DNA from 4 places in the Lichenicola sp. genome. Region 4 is predicted to be linked to each of the others. Evidence: predicted binding sites of a transcription regulator. Region 4 holds the regulator's gene; each other region holds the start of a gene.

Region 1 (5,660 bases), 690 kb from region 4:
CGATCAGCTCCGACAGATCGGCCTCGTCCTTGTCGCCCGGAGCTAGGCCGCCGCTCCGCTGCGTGTAGGCAAGCGGCTCGACCAGCGGCAGCACCAGGCGCATGGCCTCGACCCCGGGACCGGGATCGACCTCCTCGACCCGCTCGTCCAGCAGTCGCGCCAGATGCCGGACATCGCGCACCGGTCGCGCAGTGCCGATCCGGATCACCTGCACCGTCGCATCGACGCGCTCGAACACCAGGTCGAGCCGGCGGGCACCCTCGCCGCGCTGCTCCATGAGCGTGCAGGCTTGCCTGACCAGCACCAGGATCACCGTCACGAAGGCTTCGGCGGTCGAAAGCGGCTCGACGAAGGTGCGGCGGATCGCGATCGTTTCGGGTGGCAGCACGGGCTGGATCGGCTCCCGCACCCGGCCAGTCGCCTGGTCGAGGCGGATCATCAGCCCGTTGCCGAACCGCCTGGCCAGCGGCGCTCGGGACGCGCCGACAAGCTGGCCGACGGTCTCCAGTCCGAGGCGGCACAGGCCGGCTGCGGTGTCGGCGTCGAGGCGCAGGGCGGCGATCGGGAGCGGTGCGATGGCAGCCGCCTGCCCGTCCGGTGCAATCAGCGTCACCGGGTGATCGCCGTAGCGTGCAACCGCATGCGCGGCACCCGGGGTATCGGCGATCGCGATCCGTCCGGTGAGGCCGGACCGGGCCAGATGCTCCGACAGCATCCGCAGCATCGGCTGCTCGCCGCCGTGCAGATGGGTGCAGCCGGTCGCGTCGATCCAGACACCGTCCGGCGGGTCCGCCGCGGTCATCGGTGATAGCCGCAGGCACCAGGCGGCGAGCCGCTCCAGCGCCTCCGCATCGTCGGCCGGCGTGGCATCGACGATCGTCAGATCCGGAACCATGGCCTGCGCATGCGCGAGCGGCATCCCGGCCTGCAGTCCCAGCTGGCGCGCGGCCGGACAGGCGGCGGCGATCGTCATCCGACGTCCGTCATGGCCGCGCGTGACCAGCGGGGCATCAGCCGGCAGCGCGGCGGAGTGGTGCCGGCGCAGCCGTTCGGTCGGCCAGAACGGAAGCCAAAGCGAGATGACCCGACGCATCGCTGGCCTCCACGATCCAGGTTGCAGAGTCTGCGCCGCGACAGCGCAGCAGCTCGAGGCGCCAGAGCGGTCGGCCAAGCCCGGCCAGGTCCGGGGCATGCGCCAGCGGAGGCGGCGACGGCAGGCCGCTGATCCGCCAGCGGCTGGATGCGGCAGAGGGCGCGGTGAGCGCAGGGTCGTTGAACTTGCGGCTGCGGCGCAGCACCAGGCCCAGCACGTCGGAGGCTTCCGCGGCGAGTTGCAGGCGACGCGATGCGACCAGGTCGAGACGGCCCTCGATCTCGCAAACCACACCGGCGAGATCGGGATGCCGGAGCCCCTCCTCCATCGCCAGCAGCGCCTGCTGTCGCGCCCGCACCAGAACCAGGCGCGCGGGATCCAGCCCGGCACCGGCCAGTCCGGCGCTGAACAGGTCCTGCCGGCCCAGGATCCAGAGCACCGGACCTGGCCGACGCGCCAGCAGCCCGGCTGCAAACAGCGCCGCGCAGGCACCCTGCTCCACCTCCGGGCCGGCGGCAGACACCTCATGCACGGCACCAAGGGCCAGGCCACCACCGGGCAGGTGGCGATCCACCGCCTCGATCCCGAACGGCAGCACGGCAGCCCCTGCAGGGTGTTTGGCGCCGCCTCGTTCCAGCGCCGAGATCTGCGCACGCAGGGCGGAAAGTGCGATTGCCGTCACGATGTTCCTCCCTCTCTTCCGGTCCCGAGAGCGGAACGTATAGTGAACATGGATCATGACGGAAGCGTCTTTTACGGTGCCGAGCGCCACTTTTCTGGGAGGTCGTGCGACTCCAAGGAGATAGCCTCCGTTCTCCGAGTCAGGCCGCAGGATGGGCCAGTCGAGCGCGTCGCCGGATCTGAAACGGCAGCGATCTGGGCGGCTAAGGGATTGAAGTGCCTTACATCCCGCTCGTCATTGCAGCTGTCTGCAGCGTCACGCGATTTCCGCCTGCCCGGGGTCCAGGGTGACAAACCAGGCAAGCAGGAATGCCCGGCTATCCGATCGGCTTGTTCCACCTCGACATTGACCAAGTGCAGACGGCAGAGGGCGCGGACCAGGACGTGCCGGTGGGAAACCTGCAACGTGATCTCGCTCTCGATGGACTCGTTTACGATGTCCCAACCGGGCAGGTAGAGGTGGTGGTTCCCGGGACGCTGTTGCGGCCGTGGGCACGCCGAAGGACGATGATGGCCGGCGCGGCCGGTCTCGCCTGACCGAAGCTTGAAGGCTCGTTTCGCTCAGCGGTGCATGTGGTTTCGACCTGAAACGGACTGCCGATTTGAAAGTCTGGCTGATGGCGCCAACCTCGAATACGAGTCATTACGATAGCACCGGGTTGTCCGGCCGACTCTTTGCCGCCCTTGTAGAAAAAGGCCTTGGGGGCCGTCGCCTGTCTGCATCGGAGCCGGCGCCGCTGGACCAGTTCCACACCAGCGGCCTGGGCGGTTCATCCCGCTATCTGGCGGCAAGTTTCGGGTGCACTGTCACGGGTATCGATTTCTCTCGAGCTGCGTGGAGGCGGCCACGGTGCTGTCGGGGCTGACCGGCCTGGCCGATACGGTGCGCTACCGTGCTGCGAACGCACTGGCCGTGCCGTTCGCCGATGCCGGTTTCGATGTCGCCTGGTCGCAGCACGTCGCCATGACCATCGCCGACCGGCCGGCCCGCCACGCGAAGATCCGCCGCGTGCTGCAGCCGGGTGGCTGCTTCGTCGTCTATGACGTCGTGGCCGGCTCGGGCGAAGCGCCGCATTTCCCGGTCTCGTGGTCGACCAGCCAGGACACCGGCTTCCTGCTGAGCCCCGACAACATGCGCCAGCTTCTGGAGCAGCAGGGCTTCCGCGTGCAGGAGTGGACCAACCGCACGAAAAACGGCGTCGCCTGGGTCCGGCAGCAGCGGGCGCGCGCCAGCAGGAGCGGTGCCGACGGCAAGCTCGGGCGGAACCGTGTCGAAGGGCGTATCGGCCTGCAGCAAGCACTGCTGCCGCACGCGTGACCTCGCTCGCGCAATCGCAATGCGACCGCACTGCCGTTCATGCGCGCGCAGAGCCGGTCCAGGCGCCCTACCCTCGCCTGGTGCTGGCAACCTGCATCCTGGCCTCCAGCCTCGCCTTCGTGGACGGCTCGGTGGTCAATGTCGCACTGCCGGCGATCGGCCACGCCCTGGACGCGCCGGCGAGCGGCCTGCAATGGATCGTCAACGGCTACCTGCTGCCCTTGTCGGCCCTCCTGCTGCTCGGCGGTGCGGCGGCCGACCGCTGGGGCCGCCGCCCGTTGCTGCTCGCGGGCATCCTGCTGTTCGGCCTTGCCTCGCTGGCATGCGCGCTGGCGCCCGGCCTGCCGACGCTGGTGGCAGCCCGCATCCTGCAGGGCTGCGGTGCCGCCATGCTGATGCCGACCAGCCTGGCAGTGCTGGGCGACACCTTTTCCGGCGAGGCGCGCGGCCGGGCGATCGGGATCTGGGCCGCCACCGGCGCGATCGCCGGTGCCGTCGGGCCGATGCTGGGTGGCGTCCTAGTCGATACCGTGGGCTGGCGCGCGGTGTTCCTGATCAACCTGCCACTGGCCGGCGCCGCGCTGGTCCTTGCCAGGCGGGCGATTCCGGCGACCCCGGCCAGCACCGTACGGAAGCTCGACCTGTCGGGCGCCCTGTTCGCCACCGCCGGGCTGGGCCTGGTCAGCTGGGCCCTGACCGAGGGGTCGGGGCGCCTCGGCTGGTCGGCGTCCGTGGCTGGCGGAGCGGGAGTGGGTGTCATAGCGCTGCTGCTGTTCCTGGTGGTGGAGCGACGACGCGGCGACGCGGCGATGATGCCGCTCGCGATGTTCGGCTCCACGAGCTTCACCGGCCTGACGCTGCTGACACTGCTCGTGTACGGGGCGCTCGGCGGCCTGTTCGTACTGCTGCCGTTCGTGCTGATCCAGGCGGGCGGGTATTCGGCCGCCATGGCCGGAGCGGCCCTGCTGCCGTTGCCGCTGCTGCTCGCGGTGCTCTCGCCGCTGGCGGGGAGCATGGCCGGCCGGGTCGGGCCGCGCCTGCCGCTGACGATCGGGCCTGCCATCGTCGCGGCCGGCTTCGTCATGATGCTGCGGATCTCACCGCCGGTGAGCTACTGGACGGATGTGCTCCCGGCGCTGCTGACGGTGTCGATCGGCCTCGCCGGTGCCGTGGCGCCGCTGACCAGCGCGGTGCTGGGCTCGGTCGGCGCCGACTACACCGGCTCTGCCTCCGGGCTGAACAGCGCGGTCGCCCGGACAGGCGGCCTGGTCGCCACTGCGCTGATCGGCCCGGTTCTGGCGGCAACCGGCAGCGCCCTGGTCGGCGCCTTCCATGTCGCCACCCTGTGCGCCGCCGGATCGTGCCTTGCCGGGGCGCTGGCTGCGTTCTGCATGATCCGGCGCGCCTCACCCGGGACCCAGGCCCATTGACCGGATCTGCCATCGGCCTGGCCTCGTGATCCGCCGCTGTTCCTGGCGGCCGCAGCGGCCGGAACCCGGTTCCCGGCCGAAACAGTGCCGAGCGCCGCAGGGCTGATTTCAAATCGCGCCCCGGCTCGACAGCGACGCCGCCGCTGTCGGCCCTGTCTGCTTCATCCGGCTCAGCCGATGCGACCACGCAAGAAAACCGCCGCACAGCATAGTGCCAGATGCATGATGTCTGCGGCGCGAGCCTTCGCCGAAGCGCACTGCCGGGAGCTGAATGGCGAGCGCAGTTGCCTCCGGGGCGATCCGGGAGGCGTCCTGTCCGGAGAGGAGCATTCCATGGCAGCAACGGAACACGTCGACATTCTCATCCTTGGCGGCGGCAAGGCCGGCAAGACACTGGCGATGGACCAGACCCGTGCCGGGCGACGGGTCGCGGTGGTCGAGGTCGGGATGATCGGTGGATCCTGCATCAACATCGCCTGCATCCCGTCCAAGGCGCTGATCCGCAGCGCCGAGATCGCGACACTCGTCGATCGGTCCGACGAGTTCGGCACCCTCGTCGACGGGTCGCGACTGGATATGGCGCAGGTCGCAGCCCGGACCGCCGGGATCGTCGGCGGGATGGTCGCGCTGAACCGGAAGGCATTCGATGCCAGCGGCTTCGAGCTGGTCCTGGGCTGGGGACGCTTCGTCGAGCCGCGCGTCATCGAGGTCGCCCAGCCAGGCGGCACGCGCCGGCTGACCGGAGAGCGGATCTATCTCAACCTCGGCACGCGGGCCGCCATCCCCGATCTTCCCGGGATGGCCGAAGCGCTTCCGCTGACCCATGTCGAGGCGCTGCAGCTGAATGAATTGCCGACACGCCTGGTCGTGATGGGCGCCGGCTATATCGGCATGGAACTCGGACACGCCTTCCGGGCACTCGGCAGCGAGGTCGTGATGCTCGATGCCGGACCACGCATGGCGCCGCGCGAGGACGACGACGTGGCAGCCGCGATCGCCGGGCTGTTCGCGGCGGACGGCATCGAGGTCGTCGGCAACGCACGTGCCCGGAGCGTTGCGGGCGTGTCCGGGCGAGGCGTCGCGGTGACGATCGGCGACGGCCGGGTGATCGAGGGCTCCCACCTTCTCGTCGCGACCG
Region 2 (5,660 bases), 320 kb from region 4:
GGAGCAGCGGCTGAGATCGTTCGGGCCGGCCTGGCTCGCCTACGACATGAAGCTGATGATGCGACGCTACCAGCTGGATGGTGCGCCGGCGACGTCCGAGGGGCTGCAGCGCCTCACCGGTCTGCTCGGCCGGGCACCGCGCAGCTACGGTGATTTCGCCAAGGCTGCAGCTGTCAGCTGGAACATCGACAACTCGGCCGGCTGATGCGGTGCCGCGACACAATCGCCTAGTCGGGCAGGCCCGCATCCTCGCGGGCGCGACGGGAGAGGGCGGCGAAATCCAGGCCGCCCTCACCGCGGGCGATCGCGGCCAGCAGGCGGTCATGGATCAGCGAGCCCATCGGCAGCGGCACCGCGAGATCGTTGCCGGCCTCCAGGAACAGCCTGGCATCCTTGGCGGCGAGGGTCATCGGGCCGCCCGGCGGGTCGAACGCGCGCTCCACGATCAGGCGGCCATAGTTGCGATGCACCGGGGCGTTGAAGAAACTCCCCGTCAGGATCTCGAGCAGCTCGGCCGGCGGCAGTCCGGCCTTGTCGTTTAACGCGAAAATCTCGCTCATTTGCTCAATGGTCGAGAAGATCAGGAAGTTGAGCGAGAGCTTCACCAGGTTGGCCCGCGTGGGATCGTCGCCGACTCTGAAGATGCGCTGGCCCATCGCCTCCAGCGCCGGCGTCGCACGCTGCTGCAGCGCCAGGTCGCCGGCGACGACCACGAACAACTCGCCCGCGGCGGCGGCCGGCGGGCGGCCGAGCACGGTGGCGGAGAGATAGCCCTGGCCTCGCGTGCCATGCGCGGCCGCAAGCCTGCCGGACAACGCAACCGAGATCGTGCTGCTGGAGACGTGCGCTGCGCCGGCTGCCAGGCCCGCGGCGATCCCGTCCGGACCGAGCGTCATCGTCTCCACGGCGTCGTCGTCGGCCAGCATGCTGAACACCAGCTCGGCGTCCCGCGCAGCATCCGCGGGCGTCGCCGACCAGCGCGCACCGGCATCGACCACGGGCCGGGCACGCGCCTCGGTGCGGTTATGGACACTGACCATGTGACCGGCATCGAGCAGACGCCGCGCCATGCCTAGCCCCATGGGGCCGATCCCGACGAAACCGATCTTCATGCTGTGCTCCTAGGTCGTGGTCGGCGCGGGCCGCGGCCGGTCATGGGTGCCGAACTGGTAGATCAACGCGCTGGCGAGGGCGATGCCGGCCGCGAGCAGCAGCGCCGGTGTGAACGATCCGGTGAGGCCGACGACCAGACCGGTGACCAACGGCGCCAGCGCGCCGCCGATCGAGCCGCCGATGTTCTGGATCGCCTCCAGGGTCGCCACCTTGTCCGGCGTGGTGGCGACCGCGGCCATCGCCCAGCCGCAGGAGGAGGCGAGGCTCCCGGCGAACAACGCCACGCTCACCAGCAGGATCGCCGCCGACGTGCCATGCACCAGCGATGCGCCCGCGGTGCAGGCGGCGGTGACCAGCATCGCCAGCACCAGCGGCAGCCGGCAGCTCGCCACCGGCGCCATGCCGTGACGGCCGAGCGTCCGAGCGGCCAGGCCACCGAGCAGGGCGCCGAAGAAGCCGCAGGCCTGCGGGATTGCGGTCCAGAGGCCGGCCTGTCGCAGGCTGAGGTGGCGCGCCCGCTCCAGATAGTCGGGCAGCCAGGTGCCGTACAGCCATGTCAGGTAGATCACGCCGAGGAAGCCGAGCGCCATGCCCCAGGTGGTGGGCTCGCGGAACAGGCTGGGCCAGCCGGTCAGCGTCAGGGCCTCGTCGGCGGGGCTGTCCTCGTCGTGGATCCAGCGCTGCTCTTCGGGCGTGATGCCGTACTGGTCGGGATCGCGGTAGATCAGGCTCCACAGGATGGCGATGGCAAGGCCGGCCACGCCGATGATGACGAACATCGAGCGCCAGCCGAAGGTCAGCATGAGGGTGGTCAGGATCGGCGGCGCGATGGCGGGGCCGAGCGCCGAGGAGGCGTTGAACAGCCCGATCGGCAGCGCCCGTGCACGGGCCTGGAACCAGTTCGAGCAGACCTTGGTGCCGGCGAGATACATCGGCGATTCGCCGATCCCGAGTGCCGCCCGGGCGACCACGAACTGCCCGAGCCCGGTGACCAGGCCGCCACAGATCTGGGCTCCGGACCACAGCAGCAGGCCGATGCTCATCAGCCGGCGCGGTCCGTAGCGGTCGATCAGGATGCCGACGGGCAGCTGGGCCACACCGTAGGCGATGGCGAACACCGAGAGCAGCAGGCCCATCTCGGCATCGCTCAGGTGCAGCGACCCGCGGATGCTGGAATTGCCGATGGAGAGTGCCGAGCGGTCGAGGTAGTTGACGGTGCCGGCGATGACCAGGAGGGTCAGGGCCAGCACCCGCATGCGGCGCGCGCGGCCTGAGGGATAGGAGTTGGCATCGGCCGGCATCGGTCGGATCACCCTGGGAGCGCGAGCCGGTGAAGGTTGCAGGTCGGCGGCGGCCGGACAAGCGGCTGTGGACAATCAAGCCCTTCTCTGTTTGTTCACGTTTGCCGGATAGGTTGGGGGAAGCGGAATGGCGGCGGACGTCAGCGGACACATCGAGGACACCAGCCTCAGCACGGCGCTGAGCGAGCGGTACCTCGCCTATGCGATGTCGACCATCACCTCGCGGTCGCTGCCGGACGTCCGCGACGGGCTGAAGCCGGTGCATCGCCGGCTGGTGTATGCGATGCAGCAGCTGCGGCTGGACCCGACCGCCGGGTTCAAGAAGTGCGCCCGCGTGGTCGGCGACGTGATCGGCAAGTATCACCCGCACGGCGACGTCGCGGTCTACGAGGCGCTCGTCCGGCTGGCGCAGGATTTCGCGGTCCGCTACCCGCTGGTCGAGGGCCAGGGCAATTTCGGCTCGATCGACGGCGATAACGCGGCCGCCATGCGATACACCGAGGCGCGGCTGACCGAGGTCGCCAAGGCGCTGCTCGAGGGCATCGACGACGACGCGGTGGATTTCCGGCCGACCTATGACGGCGAGGAAAGCGAGCCGGTGGTGCTGCCATCGGCGTTCCCGAACCTGCTGGCGAACGGCGCAGCCGGCATCGCGGTCGGCATGGCGACCAGCATCCCGCCGCATAATGCGGGCGAGGTATGCGCGGCCGCCGCCCTCCTGGTGAAGGACCGCGACGCCCCGATCGAGGCGCTGCTGGGACTGATCCAGGGGCCGGATTTCCCGACCGGCGGGCTGATCGTCGAGGATGCCGCGTCGATCCGCACCGCTTACGAGACCGGCCGCGGCGGCTTCCGCATCCGCGCCCGCTGGGCCCGCGAGGAGGGACGGTTCGGCACCTGGCAGATCGTTGTCACCGAGATCCCGTACCAGGTGCAGAAGTCGCGGCTGATCGAGCAGATCGCCGAGCTGATGGAGCTGAAGAAGCTGCCGCTGCTGGGCGACATCCGCGACGAGAGCACCACCGACATCCGGTTGGTGCTGGAGCCCAAGACCCGTGGCGTCGAGCCGGAAGTGCTGATGGAGACGCTGTTCCGGCTGACCCAGCTGGAGACCCGGTTCGGCCTCAACATGAACGTGCTGGGCGCCAACGGCGTGCCGCGGGTGATGGGCCTGCGCGAGGTCATTCTCGCGTGGCTCGACCACCGGCACGAGGTGCTGCGGCGTCGCAGCGCGCACCGGATGGCGGCGGTCGAGCGCCGGCTCGAGATCCTCGAGGGGTTCCTCGCGGTCTATCTCAATCTGGACGAGGTGATCCGCATCATTCGCGAGGAGGACGAGCCGCGCGCCGGGTTGATGGCCACCTTCTCGCTGACCGAGATGCAGGCGGAGGCGGTGCTGAACATGCGGCTGCGCAGCCTGCGGCGGCTCGAGGAGATCGAGATCCGCCGCGAGCACGGCACGTTGTCCCGCGAGCGCGACGAGCTGGCCGCCCTGCTCGACGACCAGGGCGGCGGTGTGAAGCTGCGCTGGAAGCGGATCGGCCAGGAGCTCGAGCGGCTGCGCAAGCAGTTCGGATCGGGGCCATTGGGCACGCGGCGCAGCACGTTTGCCGAGCCGCCGAAGCCGTTCGACCTGTCGTCGATCGCTGCCATCGAGCGCGAGCCGATTACCGTGATCCTGTCGCAGAAGGGCTGGATCCGGGCGGTACGCGGCCACGGCGTCGACCTGGCGGCGCAGAAATTCAAGGAGGGCGACGGGCTGCTGCCCGGGCTGGGCGTGCTGGAATGCCTGACCAGCGACCGGGTGTGTTTGTTCGCCACCGACGGTCGCGCCTTCACGCTGCGGGCCGGCGACCTGCCGCGCGGGCGCGGCGACGGGCAGCCGATCCGGGTGATGGTCGAGCTCGGCAACGAGAACGAGGTGATCGCGCTGTTCGTGCTGGGCGATGGCGGCCGCTATCTGCTCGCCGGATCCAGCGGCCGCGGGCTGGTCATCGAGGCGGCGGACCTGGTGGCCGAGAAACGCACCGGCAAGCAGGTGCTGAACCTGAAGCCAGGCGAGCAGACGGTGGCCTGCACCCCGGCCACCGGCGACCAGGTAGCGGTGCTCGGCGACAACCGCCGGCTGCTGGTGTTCCCGCTCGCCGAGCTGCCGGTGCTGGGACGCGGCACCGGCACCACGCTGCAGAAGTACAAGGATGGCGGGTTGAAGGAGGTGCGGGTGTTCGATGGGGGCGTCGGCCTGGTCTGGCGCCCGGGCGCCAAGACGCGCTCGATGAAGGACCTTGCTGCCTATGTCGGCAAGCGCGCCGCCACCGGGCAACCGGTGCCGACCTGGCTGCTGCGGGAGTAGGGGCTGCTGCGAGAGTAGGGGCTGCTGCGGGAGTAGAAGCCGCCGGCTTGCCTACTCGGGCGCCTCGAGCTCGCGCCAGGCGCCCATGCTGAGGATCTCGCTCGGCCGGAAGCGCGCCTTGTAGGCCATCTTGCGGCTGTCGGCGACCCAGTAGCCCAGATAGACGTAGGGCAGTTCCAGCGCCCGGCAGCGTTCGACCAGCCACAGGATCGAGAAGCTGCCCAGCGACCGGTCGGCCAGTTCCGGCGAGAAGAAGCTGTACACCGCGGACAGCCCGTCGCTGAGCCGGTCGGTCAGGCACACGCCGATGAGCTCGTCCTCCGGATCGCGGAATTCGACCAGGAAGGTCTCGATCGGGGTGTCCTCGATCATCGCCCGGTAGTCGTAGAAACTCATCGAGGCCATGTCGCCTTCGCCGTGCCGCGCCAGCTGGTAGCGCTTGAACAGCGCGTACTGCTCGGTGGTGGCGCGTGCCGGAACCTCGAAGCCGTCGACACCGGCATTGCGCCGCAGGATGCGCCGGAGCGTGCGGCCGGGCTCGAAACGGGCGACCGGGATGCGGATCGGGACGCAGGCGTTGCACGACGGACAGACCGGCGCGTAGGCGATGTTGTGGCTGCGGCGGAAGCCGGCGCGGGACAGGCGGTCATGCAACGCTTCTGCATCGGGACCGGCAATCTCGGTGACGACCTTGCGCTCGGTCCGGCCCGCGACATACGGGCAGGGCAGCGGCGCCGTGGTGTAGAAGAACTGCGGCCGTCTAGGCGGTGTGTAGGTCATGCAGCTTGCGCCCGGTCTCCCTGATCGATCCCGGGACGCTGACCGCCCGACCGTCGCTGCGTCGCCTCAGGGGCGGAGCGAGATCGTGGCCGTGGTGCGTCGGGGAATCTGCC
Region 3 (5,660 bases), 940 kb from region 4:
GGTGAGCCGTGCGGCGACGCTGATCCAGGTGCTGGAGGCGTCGGCGTTGCTGGACACCTCCGGCGTGCAGATCGTGCTCGAGGCGTGCCTTGCTGCAGTGGCCAGCGTCGGCACCCAGCATGTGGTGGTCACGGTGCCGTCCGCGGATGCCGCGCGCATGATGACGGTGCAGGTCAGGCGGTTGGCGGATGCCACCTGGATGGCGGCGTTCGAGGACACCACCGCGCGACATCGGGCGGAGGCGACGGCGATCGAGACGGCGAGATCCGACGCGCTGACCGGCTTGCCCGGCCGCGAACGGTTCGAGCGCTGCGTGATGGAGATGCTTGCCCGCAGGTCTGCCGCCGGAGCCGACCCGATCGGGGAGCCGGACAGGCAACTGCCGGATGCGGCCGTGATGATGATCGACCTCGACCGGTTCAAGGCGGTGAACGACACCCTCGGCCATCCGATCGGCGATGCCCTGCTGCGCCTGGTCGGCAAGCGGTTGCGGACCCTGGTGCGACGCGACGACCTGGTCGCCCGGCTGGGCGGCGACGAATTCGCGGTGCTGGTGCAGATGACTCCCGTGGATGGCGGGATGGTGCAGCTGGGGCGCCGGATGGTCGACGTGTTGAGCCGGCCCTACCTGGTCAGCGGCCACCTGGTGAATATCGGCGCCAGCGTCGGGGTGGCGATGGCGCAGCGCGACGGCGACAAGTACGACGAGCTCATGCGCGCCGCCGATCTCGCGCTGTACGACGCCAAGAACACCGGGCGTGGATCGTGCCGGTTCTTCGATCCGGCGATGGGCGAGCGCGCGATGTCGCGGCGGCTGCTGGAGATCGACCTGCGCAAGGCCGTGGCACTTCGCCAGTTCGAGCTGCACTACCAGCCGCAGGTCAATCTCGACACCCGTACGATCGAGGGGTTCGAGGCCTTGCTGCGGTGGCGCCATCCGGAACGTGGCCTGATCCCGCCCGGCGACTTCATTCCGCTTGCCGAGGAGATCGGCATGATCGTGCCGCTCGGCGAATGGGTCATCCGCGAGGCGTGCGAGGAAGCCACGCGCTGGCCGGCATCGATCATGGTTGCGGTCAACGTGTCGCCGCAGCAGTTCGAGGATGCCGACCGGCTGGTGGATGTCGTCAGGGAAACCCTGGAGGCCGCCGGACTTCCTGGCAGCCGCCTGGAAATCGAGATCACCGAGGGCGTGCTGCTGCGCAACGAGCCGGCGGTGCTGACGGCGCTGCACCGGCTGCGTGACATGAGGGTGCAGGTCGCGATGGACGATTTCGGCACCGGCTACTCGTCGCTCAGCCAGCTGAACAGCTTCCCGTTCGACAAGATCAAGATCGACCGGTCGTTCGTATCGGGCAGCATCAACGTCGATGGCCAGAACGCCATCGTTCGCGCGATCACCGCACTCGGCGCCAGCCTCGGCATGGCAACGATTGCCGAAGGTGTCGAGACACCCGAGCAGCTCGCGCGCATCCGGAGCCAGGGCTGCAGTTCCGTGCAGGGCTACCTGTTCAGCCGGCCGGTACCCGTAGGCGAGGTCGGCGAACTGATCGCCCAATTCATCCCTGCCGCCGCTGCACCGATCCAACCCATCATCCTCGAAGGTTGACCATGACCAGGCTCTCTCGCGTCCTCTATTGCAGTCGCAGCCAGATCCCCGGGGGCTCCGAGGTGATCCTCGCCAACATCGAGTCGATTCTCGCCGCCTCGCGGGAGAACAACCGTCGTGCCGGCATCAGCGGTGCGCTGCTGTTCAGCGATGGCTGCTTCGCCCAGGTGCTGGAGGGCGACCTGGATGCGGTGGACGAGGCATTCGAGCGGATCCAGTGCGACGAGCGCCACCGCGATGTCACGGTGCTGGAGTCAGGGCCGATCGCCGCGCGGGATTTTCCGTCCTGGTCGATGGCGTTCGCCGGCGCGGAGGCGGCCCGGAGTCCGATCGCCGGTATCGCGGTGTTCGACAGCGCTTCCAGCCCGTCAGCCAAGGGCCGGGAACTGATGGCGCTGCTCAAGGACGTCGTGGTGCGTGAGACCCACTGGCTGCCGACGGCCAGGCGTGACGCAGGGGAGGCGCGGCCGGGCGTCGATTGAGCGCGACCCGGCGATCCGCCCGGTCAGCGACCACCGGCGGCGGCCAGGCTGAACAAATCCTCCAGCACCGGTGCGGCGGCTGCGCGTTCATCGTCGAAGCGGGACACGCTGACACCCAGCAGCCGCACGCTCATCTGGAACGGAAAGACCCCGCGCAACAGCCTGAATGCCGCATCCTCGATTTCCGCGCGAGCGATGATCCCGGTGCCATAGGAGGTGGCGCGGGAGATGATCCGGAAGTCGCTGAACTTCAGCTTCAGCGTGACCGTGCGGGCGGGGCGGCCGACGCGGGCATAGGTCGCCCAGACCTTGTCGATAGCCGGCTGGAGTGCCGTTTGGGCATCGTCCCAGCCGGTGATGTCGCGCTCGAAGGTCTGCTCGGCGCCGATCGATTTGCGTGGCTGCCCCGGCATCACCGGCCGCTCGTCCTGGCCGCGTGCGATCGCGTGGTAGTGCGGACCGGACTTGCCGAATTGCTGCACCAGGGTGGCGAGCGATCGCTGGCGAAGGTCGAGTCCGGTGCGGATGCCGAGTCGCTCCATCTTCGCCGCCGTCACGGGCCCGACTCCGTGGAACCGGCTCACCGGCAGGCTCTCGACGAAGGCCGGGCCGAGGCTCGGGGTGATGACGAACAGCCCGTCCGGCTTGCGATGATCCGACGCGAGCTTGGCGAGGAACTTGTTGTACGACACGCCGGCCGATGCGGTCAGCCGGGTCTGGCTCAGGATCCGCGCCCGGATCTCCTCGGCGATCGCGGTGGCGGAGCCGAGATCGCGCAATGGCCGGGTGACGTCGAGATAGGCCTCGTCCAGGGAGAGCGGCTGGATCAGCTCGGTGTAGTCGGCAAAGATGCTGCGGATCTGCAGCGAGACCTCGCGATACACGTCGAAGCGCGGCTTGACGAACACCAGCTCCGGACATTGCCGCCGCGCCGTGACCGATGGCATCGCAGACCGGACGCCGTATCGCCGCGCCTCATAGCTTGCCGCCGCGACCACGCCACGTTCGCGGGAGCCGCCGACAGCGACCGGCCGGCCCCGCAAGGCCGGATCATCGCGCTGCTCGACGGAGGCGTAGAAGGCATCCATGTCGACATGGATGATCCGCCGGTGAGGTGGCTCCTGAACCACGACCTGTCACTCCGCTGCAGAATCCGACCGCGTTCACTATACGTTCGATCGGGCGGCCAGTCCAAGACGGGAGGGCTGGCCCCAGAAACGAAAAGGGGACCGCGCGATCCCGCACGGTCCCCCTCGAGAAGCCCCCGCCCTCGAACGTTGGATCAGCCCTTGTGCGCGCGGCTCACGGCACGAATGCGGCGGACACGCGCCGGACGGTCGAGTCCCGTTGGAGCCGCGCAGGTTTCGTAGCTGGCGGGCTGGACGATGTCCTTGGCCTCCGCGTAGCCGCCGAGATCGGATGCGCTGTCGAGCACCGCGACCTCGTCGAACATACTGACCCGCTGCTGGCAGAACGCGACACCCGCCTTCAGCCCGCGCTCGGACTGGGCGTTCGCCAGCTGGGTGATGTAGTCGTCATGTGCGGTCTGCGCGCCGCGGCCATAGGTGGTGCGGAAATAGCTGTTGAGCGCGGCTTCCTGGGCCGTCAGGTCGGGACGGAACTTCTCGACGAAGGCGTTGTAGCGATCCTGCGCGTTGCAGGAGAGGGCGGTGACCATCAACTCGCTCTTCAGCCCCTGCACGTCGAAGGCCTGGCGAGCGGACGAAATTCCGCACTGGCCCGCAGCGAGGGCCTGACCGGACAGCAGCACGGCAGCCAGGCCGGCCGCTGCGAGCATCCGTCCGCCTCGCCTGGCCGTGGCTTGGCGTTCGAAACCGACGCGCCCAATGAGTAAAGACATGACGTTCTCCGGACCGAGCCGTGACGGCAGGGAAGTGTTTCGCGGGATACGGCAGCTCCCGCTCAACTGACGAGCGAAGTTGCCGCTGTAACATCCCGTTTCGCAAGCATTATCCGTGCAATAACACCGAACTGTGGAACGAGTGTGGCGGAACTGCATCGAATTGCGGCAATCGAGGACGGGCCTGCTGCGCGCCGGGTTTAGCTCGCTCCATTCGGCCGGACAAGCGGCGGTGGCGCGGGATGCGGTCACATTGCCGGCCGGCATCGCGGACTTCCGCAGTCGCGCGTTTTGCCCTAAGGCACTGTCCCCCGCAGGTGGCGCGGGCTGCCAGATTTCGGAGCTGACGAGTGCACGTGCGAGCTGCTGCATCCCTGTTGATGACCGGCGTATTGATCGCCGGATGTGCGCATCGTCCGGCGCCGGAGCCCGAAGCGGCGATCGCTCCCAACCCGTTCGGCTACCTGAAGCGATCCGCGGTCTGCACCGTGGCGCCGGTCGTTGCCGGGCCGGCGGGTCGCAGCACCACCATGGCGGTCCGGTCCGATGACGGGCTCTGCACCGTGGCCGTTTCGCAGCCGGACGGCACCGCCTACGCCTCGTTCCTGCTGCAGACCCTGCCGGTCAACGGCAAGGCGTTCATCTACAACTACAACAACCAGACGCTGGTGAACTACACCGCGACCACTGCCTATTCCGGGCCGGACAGCTTCACCGTGAGCCTGATCCCGACCGCAGGCGGCCGGCGTCAGTCGCTTCAGGTGACTGCGATGGTGGACGCGACCGGCGTTCCCCGGCCGGCACCTGCGGTGGTTCCGTATGTTGCGCCGCCGAGCGCCGGCACGCACAAGGCCGCGGCCAAGAAGAAGCCGAAGCACCACACGTCAGGCTCGTCCGCGTCCTGACGGGTCGTCGGCCGATCAGGCGTCCGGAGCCGCGTCCCCGGTGAGGGCCAACAGGGCGTCGCGGCCGACCCGGGTGCAGAACTCGCCGAAGCCTTCCGACGGCAGGCCCTGGCCCGCATAGGCCTCGAACAGCGGCGCGAACTTCTCGCCCAGGCGGGCTTCCGGCACCCGCTCGTGCAGCCTGAACGACAGGCTGTGGCCGTCGAAATCGCCGCCGACATAGATCGCGTAATGGCCCGGGACGCGCCCGACCAGGCCGATATCGCCTGAGTAGGAGCGCGCGCAGCCGTTCGGGCAGCCGGTGATGCGCAGGCTGATGCGCCGATCCTGCAGATCGTGCCGGCGCAGCAGCGCCTCCAGGCTGGCGACGATCGGCTCGCGCACCCGCTCCGCCTCGGTCAGCGCCAGGCCGCAGGTGGGCAGGGCCGGGCAGGCGAGGGCGAACCGGGAGAACGTGCTGAGGTCGCTTGCCGGGACTACGCCATGCTCCGCCAGCATCGCGTCGATGGCCGCACGGTCGGCGTCCTGAATGTTGGAGAGCAGGATGTCCTGCTGTGCGGTCATGATAGGATCGACGCCGAACCGCTCGACCACCTGGCGCAGCGCCGTCCGCAGCCGCATCGCCTCGGTATCCTGGATCCGCCCCGAGGGCACCGGAACGCCGAGCCACCAGCGGCCGTCGCCCTGCTCGTGCCAGCCGAGCAGCTCGGGAATATGCAGCCGCGGCATGTCGCGCGCCGGCTCCAGCACCTCGCCGTAATAGCCATCCAGCGTCTGCTTCACCCAGGCCAGGCCGCGATCAT
Region 4 (5,660 bases):
CCTCCCGGAGGCCCCATGGAAGATCGTGCCGGACGCCGCCATATCTTCGACAGTTGGAGGGACCTACACATGACCGAAGAACGTGCCGTGCTCGCGGGTGGCTGCTTCTGGGGCGTCCAGGATCTCATACGCCGGCAGCCCGGTGTCATCAGCAGCCGCGTCGGCTACTCCGGCGGCGAGGTGGCGAACGCGACCTATCGCAATCACGGGAACCACGCCGAGGCCGTCGAGATCGTCTTCGATCCGGCGAAGACCAGCTTCCGGGCGCTGCTGGAATTCTTTTTCCAGATCCATGATCCGTCGACCCGTGACCGCCAGGGCAACGATCGCGGCGCCAGCTACCGGTCGGCGATCTTCTACACGAGCGAGGAGCAGCGGCGGGTTGCTCTGGATACCATCGCCGATGTCGACGCGTCCGGCCTGTGGCCCGGCAAGGTGGTGACCGAGGTGGCGCCGGCCGGCCCGTTCTGGCAAGCCGAGCCGGAGCATCAGGATTACCTGGAGCGGATCCCGAACGGCTACACCTGTCACTTCGTCAGGCCGGGCTGGGTGCTGCCGAGGCGAGCGACCGCCGCCTGAATTCCCGCACCGGCACTCATCGGCGAAAAGGCTTCGGGAACCGGCCTCGGGCGTCGCCTGTTCAGCCGTCATGAGTGTGACCCAGCCCCTGCCGATCCTCGCCACCGCAGCCCAGGCTTACAGGCTGCTGTGGCGTTTTCGAGTGCTGCACGCCAAGGCGATCTGGCCGCCGGTGGTATTCCTGGTGACGGCCGAGTTCCTGTATCACCGGGTCGTCGGCAAGGCACACGGCCTCTCGGGCAAATTCGATGCCGTGCTCGCCGCACATTGGTATGTGGTGGCGGGCGCCGCGGTCGCGTGGCTCCTCGGGCTCAAGTTCCTGCTGTCATTCAGCATCTCCTGGCGCCGCCACATCCTGCTCGATGAGCCGTTCGACCCGTTCTTCTTCAAGCGGCCGTTCTGGAGATACCTGGGCTTCCTTCTGCTCACCTATGCCTGGGGGGTCCCGCTGGTCGGGCTCTCCGGCCTGGCTGCAATCCTTGTTGCCGGCGGGCACATGCCGCGGGGCGGGGAATTGGTCGTTCTCGTGCTTCCTGCAGCAGCGGTCGCGATCAGCCTGTGGGCGATAATCCGCCAGGTGCCGTTCTTCACCGTGCTGGCCCTGGACCCTCCGCAGCCCGGGTGGCGCAAGAGCGTGAACGTCATGGGCGGCAACGCGGGGCGCTATGCGATCGTGTGGATCATGGTCATGTTGCCGGTGGTGCTGCTCAATCTCGGGCTCGATACCGGGCTGCAGCTGGCGAATGCCGACCCGCACCATGTCGCAGTAGCGCTCGGCGAGTCGGCGTTCCGGCAAGCGATGCTGTTCCTGCACTTCTCGCTCGGAGCGTCGATCGGGGCGTGCACCTACATGACGACGCTTGCCGGCGGCCCGCGGGCGCTTCCGCTAGGCCAGCCGGTAGCGGTGCGCGCCTAGTTGTAGCGGCGCAGCAGGCCGACCAGGCGGCCCTGCACACGGACGCGGTCCGATGGCACGATGCGGGTCTCGTAGCGCGCATTGGCCGGCTCGAGCGCCACGGCACTTCCACGTCGACGCAGACGCTTCAGGGTGACCTCCGCATCGTCGATCAACGCCACCACGATCTGGCCGTTATCGGCGTTGTCGGATCGCCGGATGATGACCGTGTCGCCATCCAGGATGCCGGCCTCGATCATCGAATCACCGGCGACCTCGAGCGCGTAATGCTCACCGCTGCCGATCAACGCGAGCGGCACCTCGACATGGGCGCCGGTGTCCCGGAGCGCCTCGATCGGCAGGCCTGCCGCGATCCGCCCATAGAGCGGGAGCTGGATCGCACCGACGCCGGCGGCTGCAAGCACTCCAGGCAGCCTCTGGCTGAAGTCGCCCTTGATGACGTTCGGCAGGAACGGAGCCTGGCCCGGATCGAGATCGTCCGTCGGGAGGTGATGCCCGTCGGCAGGAAGCCCCTCGGCGCCTGCGGGAGGCGTTGCCACCACACTCGTCGGGCCAGCCTCGGGCAGACGCAGCACCTCCAGCGCCCGCGCCCGGTGATGCCGACGGCTCAGGAAGCCGCGCTCCTCGAGTGCCGAGATCAGGCGGTGGATTCCCGACTTCGACCGCAGGTTCAGCGCGTCCTTCATCTCGTCGAAGCTCGGTGAGAAGCCGGTCTCTTTCAGATGGCGGTCGATGAAGCTGAGCAACTCGTGCTGCTTGCGTGTGAGCATCGTGACGTCCTAGCCGGCCGCTGCATCTGCACCCGCACGCCACGCGCGGAACAAATAGGCAACCTGAGCGTGTGTTCTAGATTGGTTCATGTTCCCTGGTCAACCGTCAGATGCCGAGTCGGTCCAGGCGCAGGATCTCGACCTCGCTGCCGGCATCCGCCGCTGCAGCATGCGGCGCGCGCAGGATCAGAGCCTCTGACGCGGCCAGGCGCCGGAGCATGCCGGAATCCTGGCGCGGGAACGGCGTCACCAGGAATCCCCCGGGGGTGCGCGTGAGGGACCCGCGCAAATGGTCGGCGCGGTGGTCGTTCGCTTCGAGGGGTGTCGCCAGCACGGCGCGCTCACGTTCCAGGCCGCCCAGCCAGCCATCGGCCGCACCGCCGGACAGCACCTGCAGCGCCGGCATCAGGAACAAGAGCCCGCAAACCAGCGCCGAGACCGGATTGCCGGGCAGGCCGAGCACCGGGATGCCGGCCTCGCCGGCGCCGATACGGCCGTGCATCAGCGGCTTGCCGGGCCGCATGGCGATCTTCCAGAAATCCACCTCGAGCCCCCGCTGGGTCAGCGCTGCCTGCACCAGGTCGTAGTCGCCGACGCTGGCGCCTCCGATCGTCACCAGCATGTCGATGCCGGCGAGGCCGTCGGTTGCGCGGGCGATGGCGTCGGCATCGTCACGCACCAGCGGCAGCAGCACCGGGATGGCGCCGGCGGCCCGCACCAGGGCGGCCAGCATCGGAGTGTTGGAGTTGGTGACGCCGCCGGCGGGGATCGGCTCGCCGGGCAGGGCCAGTTCATCGCCGGTGGCCAGGAGGGCGATGCGTGGACGGCGATGCACGGTGATCCAGGCATGGTTGCCGGCAGCTGCCACGCCGATATCGCGTGCGCCCAGCCGGCGCCCGGGCTGCACGACCAGGTCGCCCTTGGTGAAATCCTGGCCACGGGGCCGGATGTTGCGGCCGACCGACACCGGCTCGCGTACCATGATGTCGATGCTGCCGTCCGGCATCTCGAGTCGGTCGGCATTTTCCTGGATCAGCACGCAGTCGCTGCCGTCCGGGATCGCGCTGCCGGTGAACAGGCGTATGCAGGTTCCGGCCGCGACATGGCCGCCGAAGGGATGGCCTGCCGGGGCCTCGCCGATGAGATGCAGGCGGCTGCCGGAAGTGGCATCGGCGCTGCGCACCGCATAGCCGTCCATCGCGGATATATCAGAAGGTGGATTATCCAGCCGTGCGTGCAGGGGGGCGGCCGCGACCCTGCCCCAGGCTTCGGTAAGCGAGACCGTCTCGGCCGGAACCGGACGCAGACGCTGCAGAACCCGGCTTCTCGCCTCATCCACACTCAACATGCTGCTGTACGCTCCTGCCCGGCTCGACCCCGCGGCGGCGGCGCCACCAGGGTATCGGCATGGCTTAGCCGAGCCTGGGCGTGTTGTCGCACCAGCGGCGCATGGGGACGCGTGCAACAGGACGCTTGACCTCGGGGCGCGGGATGAGCATTTTCCCGCCCCTTATACCAATGCTGCGACCAGCGCCCTGGCGGCTTCCTTTTCGGAATGCCGGCCGCGGAGCCGGGCCGCGACGGCGGCAGGCAGAGCCAGACGCAGAGGCACAGGACCCATGGCGAAGAGCAACACCATCCAGATCAAGCTCGTGTCGAGCGCCGACACCGGCTATTTCTACGTCACCAAGAAGAACGCGCGCGCCCAGACCGGCAAGCTCGAGCTGAAGAAGTACGATCCCGTTGCGCGCAAGCACGTGGCGTTCCGCGAAGCCAAGATCAAATAGCGCCGATCTCGCGCCGCATCGGCGCGGGACCTGGTTGATAGAGAACAGCGCGATCCGGGCTCCGGTCGCGCTGTTTTGGTTTCCGGGCTCACCGCCCGGGCGGTCGCTCAATACAGCTTGTTCTTGCCGTAAGGCACGACGATGTCGGTCGGCTCGGCCAGGTTCAGCATGGCGCGAGAGCGCTCGTCGAGGGTATCGGCGTCCAGCCCCTTGTCGCGCAGGCCGGAAACGCGCTGGTTCCAGGCCGCATTCTCGAACAGGGCGGCCTGCTTGGCGTCGTCGGCCTGCTGCAGGAGCTGCAGCTGGGCTCGGTAGCTGCGCAGGCCGTGGTCGCCCTGGGTGGCGTTCCAGCCAAAATAGCCGACCAGCGAGAGGAACAGCACGGGCGGAATCACCGCCTTGACCTTGCGCTTGACCGCGCGTCCGAAGCTCATCTGCTCTCTCACTCCACAAGCCGGCGATGCGGCACCGGGCGACGCCGTGGCACGACGCGGCGGCTCGGCGCCCCCTCTCGTGGAGCGCCTCCCTGGCGCCCCTGGCGCGGGGCGCCTCCTTGGCGCTATGTCCGCACGGCGGAACAGGCGAATGCAAGAGGTCTGTCGCAGTTGTCGGCTGTTTTGGCCGCTTTCTCATGTCCAGCAACGGAACCTCGCATGACGCCCACCTACCTTCTGGTCGAGCCGAGCCATTACGAGGTCTCGTATTCGATCAACCCGTGGATGAAGCCGGGGGTCTGGTCGGAGCATCCCGAGCAGCATCTGGCCGAAGCGCGGGCCGCGTTCACCGCGCTGAAGATCGCCCTGCGGGATGCCGGCGGCGAGGTGCGTGTCACCGACGGGGCGCCGGGACTGCCGGACATGGTGTTCCCGGCCAATGCGGGCATCGTCCTCGATCGCAAGGCGCTGGTGGCTTCGTTCCGCCATCCGCAGCGGCAGGGCGAGGAGGCGGTCTTCAAGAGTGTGTTCGAGCGGTTGCAGGCGGAGGGTGTTCTCGACCAGGTGGAGAGCCTGCCGGCGGGCATGTTCCAGGAAGGTGCCGGCGACTGCATCTGGGATCGCACCCGCTCACTCGCCTGGACCGGCTATGGGCCGCGCTCGAGCCCGGAGGCACCGGCCCACATAGCGCGGGTGTTCGATATCGACATCGTCCGGCTCGAGCTGGCGACAGAGCAGTTCTATCACCTCGATACCTGCTTCTGCGTACTGCCGCATGGCGAGGTGTTCTACTATCCGGCGGCCTTCACCAAGGCTGGGCTCGGGCTGATCCGCGACGTGGTGCCGGCCGATCGGCTGATGGAAGCCACTGCGGACGATGCCGCCCGCTTCTGCGTGAACGCGGTGGCGATCGACCGCACCATCGTGATGGCGCAGCCGACCGCCCGGCTGAAGCAGCGCTTCGCCGAGCGGGGTTACATGGTGAAGGAGGTCGGGCTCGCGCCGTTCATCCTGTCCGGCGGTGGAGCCTACTGCATGACGCTGAGGCTGGACCTTGCGACCCGCGGCCATAGCGCCGGCGTCGACCAGGATCTGGACCCGAGCGAAGCCTGAGCCACCGGCGGCCCAGGCTTCGCCTGCGGATCAGGCGCGCAGGATGGTGCGGCCGGCGTAA

The links. Region 4 encodes LexA, which represses DNA repair genes until DNA is damaged. Its sites were predicted from a motif close to TGTTCTANNTANGTTC; they were not measured.
Region 1: ACOEQ2_RS16270 (ImuA family protein) is a predicted target of LexA. The motif match lies at 1,809-1,824, and genes of this name have one in related genera.
Region 2: parC (DNA topoisomerase IV subunit A) is a predicted target of LexA. The motif match lies at 2,496-2,511, and genes of this name have one in related genera.
Region 3: dinB (DNA polymerase IV) is a predicted target of LexA. The motif match lies at 3,252-3,267, and genes of this name have one in related genera.

What each region holds. Positions count from the first base shown of each region.
Region 1 covers NZ_OZ240671.1:3,589,366-3,595,025, reverse strand. The annotation lists gene ACOEQ2_RS16275 (DUF6504 family protein) at 1-1,093, opposite strand, end outside; gene ACOEQ2_RS16270 (ImuA family protein) at 1,011-1,775, opposite strand; gene ACOEQ2_RS16265 (hypothetical protein) at 2,084-2,311, shown strand; gene ACOEQ2_RS16260 (class I SAM-dependent methyltransferase) at 2,610-3,092, shown strand; gene ACOEQ2_RS16255 (MFS transporter) at 3,089-4,522, shown strand; gene ACOEQ2_RS16250 (dihydrolipoyl dehydrogenase family protein) at 4,856-5,660, shown strand, end outside.
Region 2 covers NZ_OZ240671.1:3,954,286-3,959,945, forward strand. The annotation lists gene ACOEQ2_RS17890 (SDR family oxidoreductase) at 1-205, shown strand, start outside; gene ACOEQ2_RS17895 (NAD(P)-dependent oxidoreductase) at 228-1,112, opposite strand; gene ACOEQ2_RS17900 (MFS transporter) at 1,122-2,414, opposite strand; gene parC (DNA topoisomerase IV subunit A) at 2,542-4,767, shown strand; gene ACOEQ2_RS17910 (arginyltransferase) at 4,819-5,547, opposite strand; gene ACOEQ2_RS17915 (penicillin acylase family protein) at 5,614-5,660, opposite strand, start outside.
Region 3 covers NZ_OZ240671.1:1,132,352-1,138,011, reverse strand. The annotation lists gene ACOEQ2_RS05410 (putative bifunctional diguanylate cyclase/phosphodiesterase) at 1-1,609, shown strand, start outside; gene ACOEQ2_RS05405 (BLUF domain-containing protein) at 1,612-2,091, shown strand; gene dinB (DNA polymerase IV) at 2,115-3,179, opposite strand; gene ACOEQ2_RS05395 (hypothetical protein) at 3,374-3,889, opposite strand; gene ACOEQ2_RS05390 (hypothetical protein) at 4,333-4,857, shown strand; gene ACOEQ2_RS05385 (NADPH-dependent assimilatory sulfite reductase hemoprotein subunit) at 4,873-5,660, opposite strand, start outside.
Region 4 covers NZ_OZ240671.1:191,333-196,992, reverse strand. The annotation lists gene bioD (dethiobiotin synthase) at 1-73, shown strand, start outside; gene msrA (peptide-methionine (S)-S-oxide reductase MsrA) at 70-579, shown strand; gene ACOEQ2_RS01120 (hypothetical protein) at 650-1,495, shown strand; gene lexA (transcriptional repressor LexA) at 1,492-2,265, opposite strand; gene glp (gephyrin-like molybdotransferase Glp) at 2,372-3,613, opposite strand; gene rpmG (50S ribosomal protein L33) at 3,885-4,052, shown strand; gene ACOEQ2_RS01100 (FtsB family cell division protein) at 4,160-4,486, opposite strand; gene ACOEQ2_RS01095 (dimethylarginine dimethylaminohydrolase family protein) at 4,706-5,599, shown strand; gene eno (phosphopyruvate hydratase) at 5,630-5,660, opposite strand, start outside.